3 regions of the Delftia sp. S65 genome follow, and region 1 is predicted to be linked to each of the others. Evidence: riboswitches for the same ligand, from Rfam matches in the RefSeq annotation. Region 1 holds a riboswitch; each other region holds the start of a gene.
What was found. Region 1 has a riboswitch for glycine ahead of IAE24_RS18515 (penicillin-binding protein 1A). Riboswitches for the same ligand answer to the same signal wherever they lie in the genome.

Region 1 (4,280 bases):
CCTTGGATCTGTTGGATGTACCTGTTTTTCCTGCGACATCCTCTCTTCCCAATCTAAGAGCCTGCCTGGCTGTTCCGCTGCGCACAACATCTCTAAGTAAGGAATCAACAATAAAGGCATTTCTTTCCGAAATTACCTGATGCCTAACGCTAACATCCGGTGCCTTATACAATAAATCACCATTACGCTGCCTGATGGACTTGATTAATATAGGGGACACCATCGCTCCATTGTTCCCAAACACAGAAAAGGCTTGTGTAAGATGCATTGGAGACGTCAAACCGGCCCCCAGAGCTAGAGGAAGCCCAGGAGGATGAAAATCGGGAATAAAACCAAAAGATAGAGCCTTGTTACGGACATAGTCCTCACCTGCGGCTTCCATCAAATTCACTGTTGCCACATTTTTCGACCTAATAAATGCGCGTCGAATGGTGATATCACCTTCATAGTTGTTTGCATAATTTCTTGGAGCCCAGGATGCGCTACCTCGCTGCGCCGGCTTGACTACTCGACGTGTGTCATCCACGATGAATCCGGGAAAGAATCCTTTTTCGATAGCTGCACCATACACAAACGGTTTGAATGTGGAGCCAGTTTGTCTTTGAGCTTGAGTGACATGATTAAAGTTGTTGAGAGAAAAATCAAATCCCCCAGTCATTGCAAGAATATTCCCACTTTGCATATCCATTGCAATCATGGCACCTTCCATATGTGGCTTCTGACTAAGCACCCATTTATTTTGGGCGTGCTGTTTTACACGTACCACCGTTCCTTTTTCAATTCGTCGTTTACGTGAAATAGAACTTTTTGTCAGTTCCAAGACGGAATATGCACCTGACTCAGAAAATAATGTAATCACCTCACCATTTCTGAACATTGCCTTGACAATTCCGTTGGGTAATACTTCGGTGATAACGGCCGCTTTTAATACGCCACTATCTGGGAAGTTAATGAGAAATTTTTCTATATTTTTTTTGTCCAGTACTTTTTCTTCGACATTAAATCTTCCCTCCACACCCTCCCATCCGCGAATTTTTTGCAAGCGCATCAGCCCATCTCTTAATTCCTTATGAGCAGCCTTTTGTAGGCGTGTATCTATTGTTAGTTCGACATCAAAGCCTTCCTTATATGTGCTTTCCCCATAGTGTTCGTAGATCATTTTGCGCGCTTCTTCGACTGCAAATTGCACAGAGGAATCCCTGGTGTTAGCCCTCTTTGTAATTTTTACTTCTTCTGAAATAGCTTGAAGAAACTCTTCTTGATTCAAATAATTAAGCTCCTTCATTCTTTCTAGAATATAGTTCTTCCTAATCATTGCTCGTTGATAGTTTGCGACTGGGTTAAAAGCTGATGGAGCCTTAGGGAGGCCAGCTAGCACAGCGGATTCTGAAATGCTCAACTCACTCAAACTCTTATTGAAATAAGTTGATGCTGCAGCTGCGAACCCATAGGATCTCTCACCCAGAAAGATTTCGTTTACGTAGATTTCAAGTATTTGATCTTTAGAGAAAAGTGCTTCAATCTTGAACGCCAACATGATCTCTGCAATTTTTCTTATATAGCTCTTTTCCTTGGAAAGAAACATATTGCGAGCTACTTGCATGGTGATCGTGCTGGCTCCCTGGGAATTTTCTTGGCTAGCAATATTTCTGACTACCGCTCTAAATACTCCAGAATAATCCACGCCTCTGTGATGGTAAAATTTTGCATCCTCTATTGAGATAATTGCATTTTTCAAAGCCCGAGGAAACTCTCTAATTGAGACTATCTCACGACGTTCTTCGCCATATTCAGCCAGCAGTTCCTCACTAGCTGCGTAAATTCGTAGAGGTTGGGCGGGTCGATGGTGAAAAAGGTTAGCCACATCTGGCAGAGTTTTTTCTATTTCATTAGCAACATAAATTATCACTGGTACGAAACAAATGAAAAATCCGCAAAAAAAAGCCAGGACAGTACGAATTGCGGAATAACCAGTACTTTTATATCTAGTGTTTTTTGTTTGATCTGCAACCATCATTGGCACCTAGCTCTATTGATTTTTGAGGCTATAAATCTATCAAGCAGCATTAACCGCCACATTGAATCCAGTGGTTTTATTTAAAGCCCAAAAATCAAAAATTAATGATCTATTAAGATCAAATCATCGAACCGACACGACGAATTTAACCAGTGCAAACGCAGATGGTTTTCCCGTGTGAATGTCGATCTTCTAAATCAGTGGATGTCTTGTGGGCGGTGGCCGGCACGCATTGCCATTCGCATCTTCTGAAATATTCGATTTCTCGCCGAAAAATGATGCGAGAGAACCAGAATTTTGAAGAATGCAAATAAGAACGGCAAAAAGACCCAATGCCAAGATAGCTTTGTAGCTCATGGCCAAATCTTTCATTGATGTATACCGTGTCTGAAATGGCGGTGGATGCCAAAGACGGTATAGATGCCGCTCCCCCTGTCCTCGGTACCTGAGAGATTCACCTGTTGACCAGACAACAGGCTTGCTCCTTCGGCGCGCTACAGCGATTGCAGCGACTCTCCAGACGGCGTGTTAGATGTGCAGTACATCCCCGGGTGAGGGGAACCTGAGCGTTTATGGGAGTTTGCGCCTTCGGCAGAGGTAAAGGCTACCTCTTTCTCCTGCCAGGTCATCTTACGTCAGATGCGCTATTTACTGGCTTTCAGTTTCCTTACCCTACTTGACCAAAGTCAAGTGTGTATATTTCGATGAAGCGAATTAGTTCTCGCAGAACTGTTAAAATTTGTTAATTGAGACAATTTTTAATATTTCGTCAGAATAGAGCGCCTGAGACCTAGGACGCATCGCACCCACCAAAAAAGCCTCGACAGGAAGTTCCTGCCGGGGCTTTTGTGTTTTGCCGAATGGACAGCTAGGCGGCAAGCAACTCTCTGATCAGCCACCCAATGCTCTCGCTTCGATGCATCCACGCTGGCGCGCAGCACAGCGGCCTTGAAGCCCCGGGCTTCCAGGTGCATTCGCAGCCTGGCGGCCCTGTGCTTTTTCTTCAGCACACAGCTGCATCAGCCAGCTTTCCCTGATGAGGGCCGCCGCCGTGAATGAGTTGCTGATCTTGCGCAACGGCAGCGCTGCTCTGTCCAGATGCCGGAGGAGGCCCCGCACTTGCCTGTCTTGAGGTCGCCCTCACGAGCCAGCCCAACCAGCCACTCACAGCCATGATCCCCAAAGCAAAATCGCCGTCCCCGCCAGCGGCGATCTGACTACCCTCCTCCACCCGAAGCTGCGCTCCATTCCCCATGATCCAAGAGTCTGAAGAGATTGCCCTGCTTCGCGAGGAAAACGCCAAGCTGCGGGCGCAGCTGGCGATTGCCGCGGCTGGCCATGCCAGCGCTGCGCAGGCCGCAAGCGCCAGCGATCAAGACCCTTTCTATGCGCAGGTCGCGGATCAGAAAACGCTGTTCTCGGATTTCATCGAGCATCTGCCGATAGGTCTGTGCCTGGTGAGCCATAGTGTGGGCAGGTGCTGATGTCCAATCCGGCCTAGCGCCATTTCCTGCCGGAAAGCCCTCCACCATCGCTTGTGGCGCCCGAGGAAGACCGGGGGTGCTGGCGCAGTTGGGACCAGGAAGGCAAACCGATCCCCAGGGACCAGTTTGTGGGCGCCAGGGCTGCACGTGGCGAGCTGGTTCGGCGTGGCGACTACCGAGCTGGACGAACCGCCCTGGAACAACGTGGCCCCGTTGTCTTGCCCATGCCATGCAGTCCCAGTCCCAGTCCCAATCCCAGTCGCAGTCATTCAAGGAGCGCCGTATTCGCTCAGCTTCTTGCTGAACCCAAAGGTCCACAGTCGCTGCGTGCGATCGTTGACGTCATTGGTGGTAAAGCGCAGGCTCGCCGCGCCCTTGGCGCATTGGCCATCGTTCACGATCTTGCCTTCGGCGTCCACCATGCATTTGGTGACGTCCGAGCCTTCGATTTCCTTTCCGCTGGCGTCCAGCACGGCCAGCGAAACACCGAAGTCGGTGTCGTTGGTCAGCGCCAGCGTGTAGTCATCGACCAGTGCCAGGCCTTCGGCCTTCTCGGCCACCCAGCCGGTGGCGTTCAGGTTGAAGAGCCGGGTCTTCTTGAGCGTCACGACCTTGGAATAGTCCGAGCCATTGACCGGCTTGCCAGTCAGGCTGCTCTTTTCCAGGTCGGAGCCCAGCGCGGTGATGTCGGTGGCGTTGGCCGGAAACTCGATCAGAACCAGGTCGTTGAAGACTTTTTTGTCCTTGCCCGTGCCTTGCTCGATGGCGACGAACTTCCC
Region 2 (4,280 bases), on a different contig from region 1:
GCTGCTGCAACTGCGCTCGCAGATGGCCGATCCGGGCCACGCGCAGCGGCCCCGACTGGGCCTGGTGTACCTGTCCCACGCGCATGCCGCCCATGCAAGACCGCTGCTGCAGCATCTGGCCAGGGCCTTGCCCCATGTGGCGGACTGGGCTGGCTGCTCGGCCGGTGGCGTGCTGGCCATGTCCCATGAATACCTGTCCGGCTCCGCGCTCGCGGTGATGCTGCTCGATGTGCCGGCGGCGCACTACCGCCTGTATTCGGGCCTGGCGCCCTTGCATGCGCCGGGCGGCGAGGCCGGGTTCACTGCCCATTCGGCCCTGGTCCATGCCGGAGGCGGCCAGCCCGAGCTGGCCGAGTTGCTGTACGAGCTGTCCGAGCGCACCGAGTCCGGCCTGCTGTTCGGCGGCGTGGGCGATGACGGGGACGATGGCGTGGAGGGCGTGCAGATCGCCTGCCGCACCGAGGACCTGCATGCGCAGCATGCGGATGCGCGCGGCATTTTCAGCGGAGGCTTCTCGGGCGTGGCCTTCGGTGCGGGCGTGCCCTGCATCACGGGCATGGCCCAGGGCTGCGTGCCGCTGGGCGAGGGCCTGGAGATCACCGAGGCGCGCGGCGCCCTGGTCACCGGGCTCAATGGCGATCCGGCCTTGCAGCGCCTGCTGCAACTGCTGGGCGTGGAGCTGGAAGGCAGCGACTGGCAGCCCGCGCTGACCACGGTGCGCAGCACGCTGGCGGCCATTGCGCCGCCGGGCCGGGGCATGGCCCACGGCGTGCTCACCGAAGAGGCCCAGGTGCTGACCCTGGTCGGGCTGGACCCGCTGCGCCAGGGCGTGGCCCTGTCATCGGCCGTGGAGGCCGGGCATTCGGTGATCTTCTGCCGCCGCCAGGCCCAGGTCGCGCGCCAGGAACTGCTGCAACTGGGCGCTGCGCTGCGCGATGCGGCGGAGCCCGAGGAGGCGGCGCCCGAAGGCGAGGCACAGCCCCGCATCCGTGGCGCCATCTACATCAGTTGCCGGGGCCGCGGCGGCGGCCTGTTCGGCGGCCCCGATGCCGAGCTGCGCACCCTGCGCCACGCACTGGGCGATGTGCCATTGATCGGCTTCGTCGCCGAAGCCGAGATCATGGACGCCCGCCTGCACCGCTTCGCCGGGGTGTTGACGGTGTTCACTGCCTAGGCGTCGTACACGCCGTACACGCCGTATCGGTACACACCGTCTGAACCTCAGACCGCGCGCGGGCGCACCGTGCCTGCGCTGCGATCCGGGTCCATGGCTGCAGCTCCCAGAAAATCGAAATCCACGGCCGGCTGCCTGCCGCTGACCAGGTCGGCCAGCGCCATGCCGGAGCCGCAGGCATGGGTCCAGCCCAGCGTGCCGTGGCCGGTGTTCAGGAACAGGTTGGCGATGGGCGAGCGTCCGATCAGCGGCACATTGCTGGGCGTGGCGGGGCGCAGGCCGCTCCAAAATTGCGCGCGTTCGGTATCGCCGGCGCCGGGGAACAGCTGCTGCACGCGCCGCACGATGGCCTCGCAGCGCACGGGGTCCAGGTTGCGGTCGTAGCCGTTGAACTCGGCCGTGCCGGCAATGCGCAGGCGGTCGCCCTGCGCGCCGGTGTAGCGCGAGAACACCAGCTTGAACTCATCGTCCGTGAGGCTGACCTGGTAGGCCTTGGCGGGGTCCAGCACCGGCAGGGTCACGGAGTAGCCCTTGGCCGGGTAGATGGGCAGGCGCAACCCCAGCGGCTGGGCCAGCAGCGGGCTGAACGAGCCCATGGCCAGCACATAGGCGTCGCCCTGGATGCGTTCGTAGCGGCCGTCGGCATTGGTCACCTCCACATGGTCGATATGGCGGCTGGCGCCCGCACCCGTGGTGCGCAGCGCCATGACGTGGTGGCCGTGGCGGAACTGCACGCCCGTGGTGGTGGCAATGCGTGCCAGCTCGCGCGTGAAGAGGTTGGCGTCGCCCGATTCATCCTCGGCCGTATAGGTGGCGCCCGCTATCTGCCCGCGCACATGGGCCAGGGCCGGCTCCAGGCGCACGGCTTCGTCGGCGTCGATCAGGCGGCGGTCGCAGCCCAGGGCCTGCATCTGCTCGGTGGGCTTGAGCGCGCCCTCGAACTCGCGGGCGTTCGTGTAGAAGTGCAGGATGCCCTGCATGCGCTGCTCGTACTGGATGCCGGTGTCCGACCGCAGCTGCTGCAGGGCCTCGCGGCTGTAGGTGCCCAGGCGAACGATCTGCTGGATGTTGTGGCGCGTGCGCGCGGGCGTGCAGTTGCGCAGGAAGGACAGGCCCCAGAGCCACTGGCGCATGTCGGCGCGCAGGCGGAACAGCAGGGGGGCATCCTGCCGGCCCAGCCAGCCCAGCAACTTCAGCGGTGCGCCGGGGTTGGCCCAGGGTTCGGCATGGCTGACCGAGATCTGCCCGCCGTTGGCAAAGCTGGTTTCGGCGCCGGGCGCAGCCTGGCGGTCGATGACGGTCACTTCATGACCGAGAGATTGCAGATAGTAGGCCGAGGCGGTGCCGATCAGGCCGGCTCCGAGAACGATGACGCGCATGACAATGCCCTTTCAAAGGCATGTGCCGGTCACGCGGAAGCTGATAGCTATGGATTCAATAGCAAGCAGCCGGCGTCCGTCGTGACGCAGCTGCCGCTCCCCCTGTCCTTGGTACCTGAGAGATTCACCGCCGTCCATGGGAACGGGGCTTGCTCCTTCGGTGCGCCGCATATTGCGTGCGGCGGCTCTCCAGACGGCATGTTGTGTTTGCAGTACGGAACCTGAGCGTGTATGGGAGTTTGCGCCTTCGGTGAGGCTCGGCACCGTGGTGCCCGCCTGCTCTCCTGCAGGGGCGATTCTATGTGGCTTGCGCAGCCGGTTCCAGTCGTACTCGGGATACCACCAGTTACTACCTGTATGTGGTGTGGCCGATTCAGGGTATTCCCTAGATCGCTCAAGCGCCTCCCTCGTAGCGCTGGCACGAGTCTCCGACTGCATGTAAAAAAACTATTGAAATAGAAAAAAACATGATTTAGCCTATCGATGTGTGCGGTGGTTTGTCAGTGCATGTTCTGGTCGATTGGACCTGCATGGGTTAACCATGAGTTGTGTATATGTCTGATAGGCGACTTACCGTTGCACAGGTGCAGGTCCATGGAAACTGGTCCGGCACTGAAAAAATACAAGCACGGTGAATATGTGGAGGGAGGAATGATTTGCGTCGCAAACCCGACTGAAGGTGTGTCCGGCTCAATGGGCAGCGGAGCAGCTCGCAAACGTTGATGGAAATCCGCCTTTTCTGATTGACGCGCAGGATCTGCGCGAAACATTTTGCTTCCAACCTCACCGGCTGCAAGGTGAGTTGTGAGCTCGTGATTCAAATAGAACTATTCGAGGTACGGCGATGCAAATGCGCTGGGTACAACTGTTGGCCATTGCCATTGGGAAAATCATTTTCCTGTCATATCTCCTTGAGAAAACGGGGAATATCATGCATGTTCTCAATCGCCTGCCTGGTTCGGCATTTTTTCGCAAGTGGCGTGCAGCGAAATACCTGTTCTCTTTGCTGCTGCTCTCATGCGCGGGTATCTCATCCACGGCACTGGCGGCGACCATCGTCTTCACGGTCACCGACAACAGCGACGCTCCAAATGCCAATGCAACGACACCAACCACCTGTGTCAGCACGTTGGGGGGCACCTTTGCTGGCGCATGCACGCTGCGAGCGGCCATTCAGGCAGCCAACTACACGCTGCAAACGCTGGATCCGAGTGCCGATGTTTCCATCGTCTTTGCGCCGACACTGACTACGTCGGTACGAACCATACAGAGTGGGACATCCAAGGATGCGGCCGGAAACCTCCATCCGTATGTCGACAATCAGACGGTTTACGTGCGCTGTGCCAATACATTCGTCAGCGGAGCCCAGTCCGGCGCCGTGACGGGAGCCACCAATGCCTGTGGTCAAACCCAGATGATCAGCGGTGGCGATACGGGCACCACCACTGGTGCCGGTGGCGCCTGGTACTGGATCAAAGGCACCGTTCCAGCCGGCACGGGCTCATTGACCATCGATTTCGGGGGAGTCATACAAGTCCAGAACTGGGCGGACTCCGCCTGGGAAACCTTTTATCTTGGTGGGAAGAATATCACTCTCACCAATTCGCCCAACATGACCTGTGGCGAAGCGGTATTCGTCGTTGGCTCCTCGGCAAACAATGTCATCATTGATCGCGTCGGTCTGGTGAATGTGGCGCCAACCCCTGCGGGAGAGGGGACGCCGTTCA
Region 3 (4,280 bases), on a different contig from region 1:
CGTCATGCTGGCCATGCGGCCCGACGCCAGCGAGGAAATCGAGAAGGCGCTGGCCGCCCAAGGCCTGAGCCGCCGCGTGGTGCTGGCCCTGCCCCACTGGAGCGCGGCGCTGGAGGTGCTGGCAGGCACCGACCTCGTGCTGACCGTGGGCAGCCGCGCCATTGGCGACCTGCGCCGCCACAAAACGCTGCGCCGTTTCGCTCCGCCGCTGGAGCTGCCCGAGTTCGCCTACCAGCAGGCCTGGCATGTGCGCAAGCAGGGGGATGCCATGCATCGGTGGCTGCGCAACTCGATGGCGCAGTGCTGTACTGCGCAGAAGTAAACGCAGGCCGCAGCCTCAGGCTGCCACCACCACCCGCAGCAACTGCTTCTGTATCTTCCCGCTGGCCGTCTTGGGCAGGGCCTCGCGGAAGTGGTAGCGGCGCGGGCGCTTGTAGGCGGCCAGGCGGTCGCCGTGGACCAGGAAGGCGTCCAGCGCCTCGGCCGTGGGCGTGGCGCCAGGCTTGGCAACCACGTGGGCGGCGACGATCTGGCCCCAGCGCTCATCAGCCTCGCCGATGACGGCAACTTCGAGCACATCGGCGTGCTCGACCAGGGCGTCTTCCACTTCGCGGGGATAGACGTTCTCGGCACCCGAATTGATCATGTAGTCGATGCGGTCACGGATCCACAGATAGCCGTCGTCGTCGATGTGGCCCAGGTCGCCCGTGTGGTACCAGCCGTGCGCCAGCGCGCGGGTGTTGGCGTCGGGGCGGTTGAGGTAGCCGGCCATCATGCAGGGGCCGCGCACCAGGATCTCGCCCACCTCGCCGGGCAGGCAGGCCTCAGCCGGATCGGTGGGGGCGTTGTCTTCGCGCAGGCGCGCCACGATGAGGTCATGGCCCATGGAGGGCAGCCCGGCCGAGCCCGCGTGCGAGAGTTGTTCGCGCGGCAGGAGGATGGACATGCAGGGGCCCATCTCGGTGGTGCCGTAGACCTGGACCAGGTCGCTGCCGACCTTGCGTGTCCATTCGCGGATCAGGTGCGGCGCCATGGAGGCGCCGCCGTACTCCACCAGCCGCAGCGCGGGCGCCTGCTCAGGCGAGGCGATGGGGTCGGCCAGCAGCATGGTGACCATGGTGGGCGCCGCGAAGAAGAAGCTCACGCGCTCTTCGCGGATCAGGCGCCAGGCCTCGGTCACGTCAAAGCGGCGCAGCAACACCTGGGTGGCCCCGGCCTGCAGGCGCGGCAAAAAGCTGGTGTGCAGCTCGGCCGTGTGGTTGAGCGGCGCCATGGCCAGGCCCACGTCGTCGCGCGTGAACTGCATGGTCTGGTGCATGAGGGCGTTGTGCGCCAGCTTGCTGCGGTGCGTATGCAGCACGCCCTTGGGCCGGCCCGTGGTGCCGCTGGTGTACATGAGGATGCAGGGGTCGCTCTCGCGCACATGGGCCTGGGGCGGCGCGCTGCTGCGGCCCCTGGCCAGTGCGGACAGGCGCTGCGTGGCCCAGACCGGCAGCGGGTCGGCCGGGGCATCGTCGGCAAAGATCCAGTGCTCGATGCCCGTGCCAGTGCCGCCGCCTTCGGCCTTGAGCAGGGCCTGGGCGCGTGCGGCCACCTCTCCGCCCTCTTGCTCGAACACCAGGGCGCGCGCTGCGCCGTCCTTGAGGATGAAGGCCAGTTCCTGCGCCGCCAGCCGGTAGTTGATGGGGTTGAAGATGGCGCCCAGGCGCGCGGCCGCCAGCATGGTGAAGACAAAGGCCGGCGTGTTGTAGAGAAAGGCCGCGACCACGTCGCCATGGCCTATGCCCAGCTCGGCCAGGCCGTGGGCGTGGCGGTTGACTTCGGCATCGAGCTGGGCGTAGGTCCAGGCGCGGCGCTCGCCGCCCTCCCAAGCGACCAGGGCTTCCTTGTTCGGCAGGTAACGTGCCGGCCAGGCCAATGTGTCTCCCAGCGTCTGCTGCATGTGCGCTTCTTCCTTCTCGCTCACGAGATTTCATATATCGATGCATCTCAATGTAGGAGATTTTTTAGACAGTTATGCAATTTGCAAATGCATCCATGCAGGCAAGCGCATGGAGCTGCGGCCGGCCCGCGGAAATCCCGAAGCCGCACGGGCGCTGGCCGCAGCTAGAATGCGCCGGTCAGGAGAGAGTGCCCGCCCGGCCGCAATGGTCACAGGCAGCGGCACCGCCGAAGGCGCAGGGTTCGTCCCGAACGCTCAGGCAAAAGGACTGGCACCGCCTGCCGCCACGGCCGCAGGCGTTCCTAGCTGGAGAGAGATGCAGGGCACGGCGGCGTGCCCCATCCACCGAAGGAGCAAGCCCCACGCATGGAAGGTGCGGGTGAATCTCTCAGGTAAAGCGGACAGCAGGGCAGGACATCCCGGGATTCCGGGATGGCGTTGTGCCTTGCCCCTTGCCGAAAAGAGAGTCCCTCCTTGACCGCTGCCTCCACCACCGATCTGCTCAAGACCCCGCTGTTCGACCTGCACCAGGAACTGGGCGCGCGCATGGTGCCGTTTGCCGGCTACTCCATGCCCGTGCAATACCCGCAGGGGCTGATGGCCGAGCACCTGCACACCCGCGAGGCGGCAGGCCTGTTCGATGTCTCGCACATGGGCCAGATCAGCCTGCGCGGCCCGGATGCCGGCGCGGCGCTGGAATCGCTGCTGCCCATGGACGTGCTGGGCCTGGGCGAACACCGCCAGCGCTACGGCCTGCTGCTCAACGACGCGGGCGGCATTCTGGACGACCTGATGTTCGTGCGCCGCGAGGACGACCTGTTCCTGATCGTCAACGGCGCCTGCAAGCACGAAGACCTGGCGCACATAGAGGCCCGCATCGGCCAGCGCTGTGAAATCGAGCCCCAGTTCGACCGGGGCCTGCTGGCGCTGCAGGGCCCGCAGGCAGCAGCCGCCATGGAGCGCCTGCTGCCCGACACGGCCGGGCTGGTGTTCATGACGGGCGGCCACTTCGACTGGGAAGGCGCCGAGCTGTACATCACGCGCAGCGGCTATACCGGCGAGGACGGCTTCGAGATCTCCTTGCCCGCCAGCCACGCCGAGGCCTTTGCCCGTGCCCTGCTGGCCCAGCCCGAAGTCAGGCCCGTGGGCCTGGGCGCGCGCAATTCGCTGCGCCTGGAAGCCGGCCTGTGCCTGTACGGCAACGATCTGGACACGACCACCACCCCGGCCGAGGCCGCCCTGAACTGGGCCGTGCAGAAGGTCCGCCGCATTGGTGGCGAGCGCGAAGGCGGCTTTCCCGGCGCGGCCACCGTGCTGGCCCAGCTGCAGTTGCCCGAGCTGCTCACGCGCAAGCGCGTGGGCCTGGTGGCCCTGGAGCGCGTACCCGTGCGCGAAGGCACGGAACTGCTGGATGCCAGCGGCCGCAAGGTCGGCCAGGTCACCAGCGGCCTGCTGTCGCCCACGCTGAACCAGCCCGTGGCCCTGGCGTACGTGGAGCCGGGCAGCGCCGCCGTCGGCACCACGCTGCAGGCCATGGTGCGCGGCAAGGCCGTGCCCATGCAGGTGCAGGCCACGCCCTTCGTGGCGCCCCGCTATCACCGCGGTTGAGGACAGCCTGCGCGCTTGGCGTGGATCGAGTTCGGCGGATTCGTTTTTCCTGCCATCGCATGCCGCTACAGTGCGCACTGACCTTTCTCAAACCGCCTTTCACAGGTTTCTTTTCAGTTTCTATCGGAGCAAGCCATGAGCATCCAGTATTCCAAGGACCACGAATGGATCAACGCCGCCAACCCTGACGCGGCCATCGTCGGCATCACCCTCCACGCGCAGGATGCGCTGGGCGACGTGGTGTTCGTCGATCTGCCCGCCGTGGGCACCAGCTTCAACCAGGGCGATGTGGCCGGCGTGGTCGAGTCCGTCAAGGCCGCCGCCGATGTCTACATGCCCGTCAGCGGCGAGATCGTCGAAGTCAACGAAGCCCTGCGCGACGACCCCTCCCTGGCCAACAGCGACCCGCTGGGCGAAGGCTGGTTCTTCAAGGTCAAGCTCAGCGACGCAGGCCAGCTGGCCGCGCTGCTCGACGAAGCCGCCTACACGGCCTTCGCACAGAGCAACTGACGCCACTTTCCGGCCAGGACGGGCGCCAGGGCCCGCCCTGGCGCTTTTCAGCTTTTGAGACAGGTCCCTCCATGCTGATGTCCTCCACCCAGCCCCTTGCCGCCCTCGAGAACGCCACCGAATTCGTGGCCCGCCATATCGGCATTGCGCCCGAAGACGAGGCCCACATGCTCAGCGCCATCGGCGCGGCATCGCGCGATGCGCTGATCGACGCCATCGT

Region 2: another riboswitch for glycine. It lies ahead of IAE24_RS23830 (D-amino acid dehydrogenase); the one in region 1 lies ahead of IAE24_RS18515 (penicillin-binding protein 1A).
Region 3: another riboswitch for glycine. It lies ahead of gcvT (glycine cleavage system aminomethyltransferase GcvT); the one in region 1 lies ahead of IAE24_RS18515 (penicillin-binding protein 1A).

What each region holds. Positions count from the first base shown of each region.
Region 1 covers NZ_JACVUR010000024.1:9,627-13,906, forward strand. The annotation lists gene IAE24_RS18515 (penicillin-binding protein 1A) at 1-2,017, opposite strand, end outside; glycine riboswitch at 2,440-2,547, opposite strand; gene IAE24_RS18520 (hypothetical protein) at 3,235-3,483, opposite strand; gene IAE24_RS18525 (esterase-like activity of phytase family protein) at 3,771-4,280, opposite strand, start outside.
Region 2 covers NZ_JACVUR010000039.1:4,125-8,404, reverse strand. The annotation lists gene IAE24_RS23835 (FIST signal transduction protein) at 1-1,174, shown strand, start outside; gene IAE24_RS23830 (D-amino acid dehydrogenase) at 1,222-2,553, opposite strand; glycine riboswitch at 2,646-2,756, opposite strand; partial or broken gene IAE24_RS23825 (beta strand repeat-containing protein) at 3,398-4,280, shown strand, end outside.
Region 3 covers NZ_JACVUR010000045.1:20,952-25,231, reverse strand. The annotation lists gene IAE24_RS25295 (LysR family transcriptional regulator) at 1-322, shown strand, start outside; gene IAE24_RS25290 (fatty acid--CoA ligase) at 338-1,942, opposite strand; glycine riboswitch at 2,112-2,223, shown strand; glycine riboswitch at 2,239-2,357, shown strand; gene gcvT (glycine cleavage system aminomethyltransferase GcvT) at 2,417-3,550, shown strand; gene gcvH (glycine cleavage system protein GcvH) at 3,686-4,060, shown strand; gene gcvP (aminomethyl-transferring glycine dehydrogenase) at 4,132-4,280, shown strand, end outside.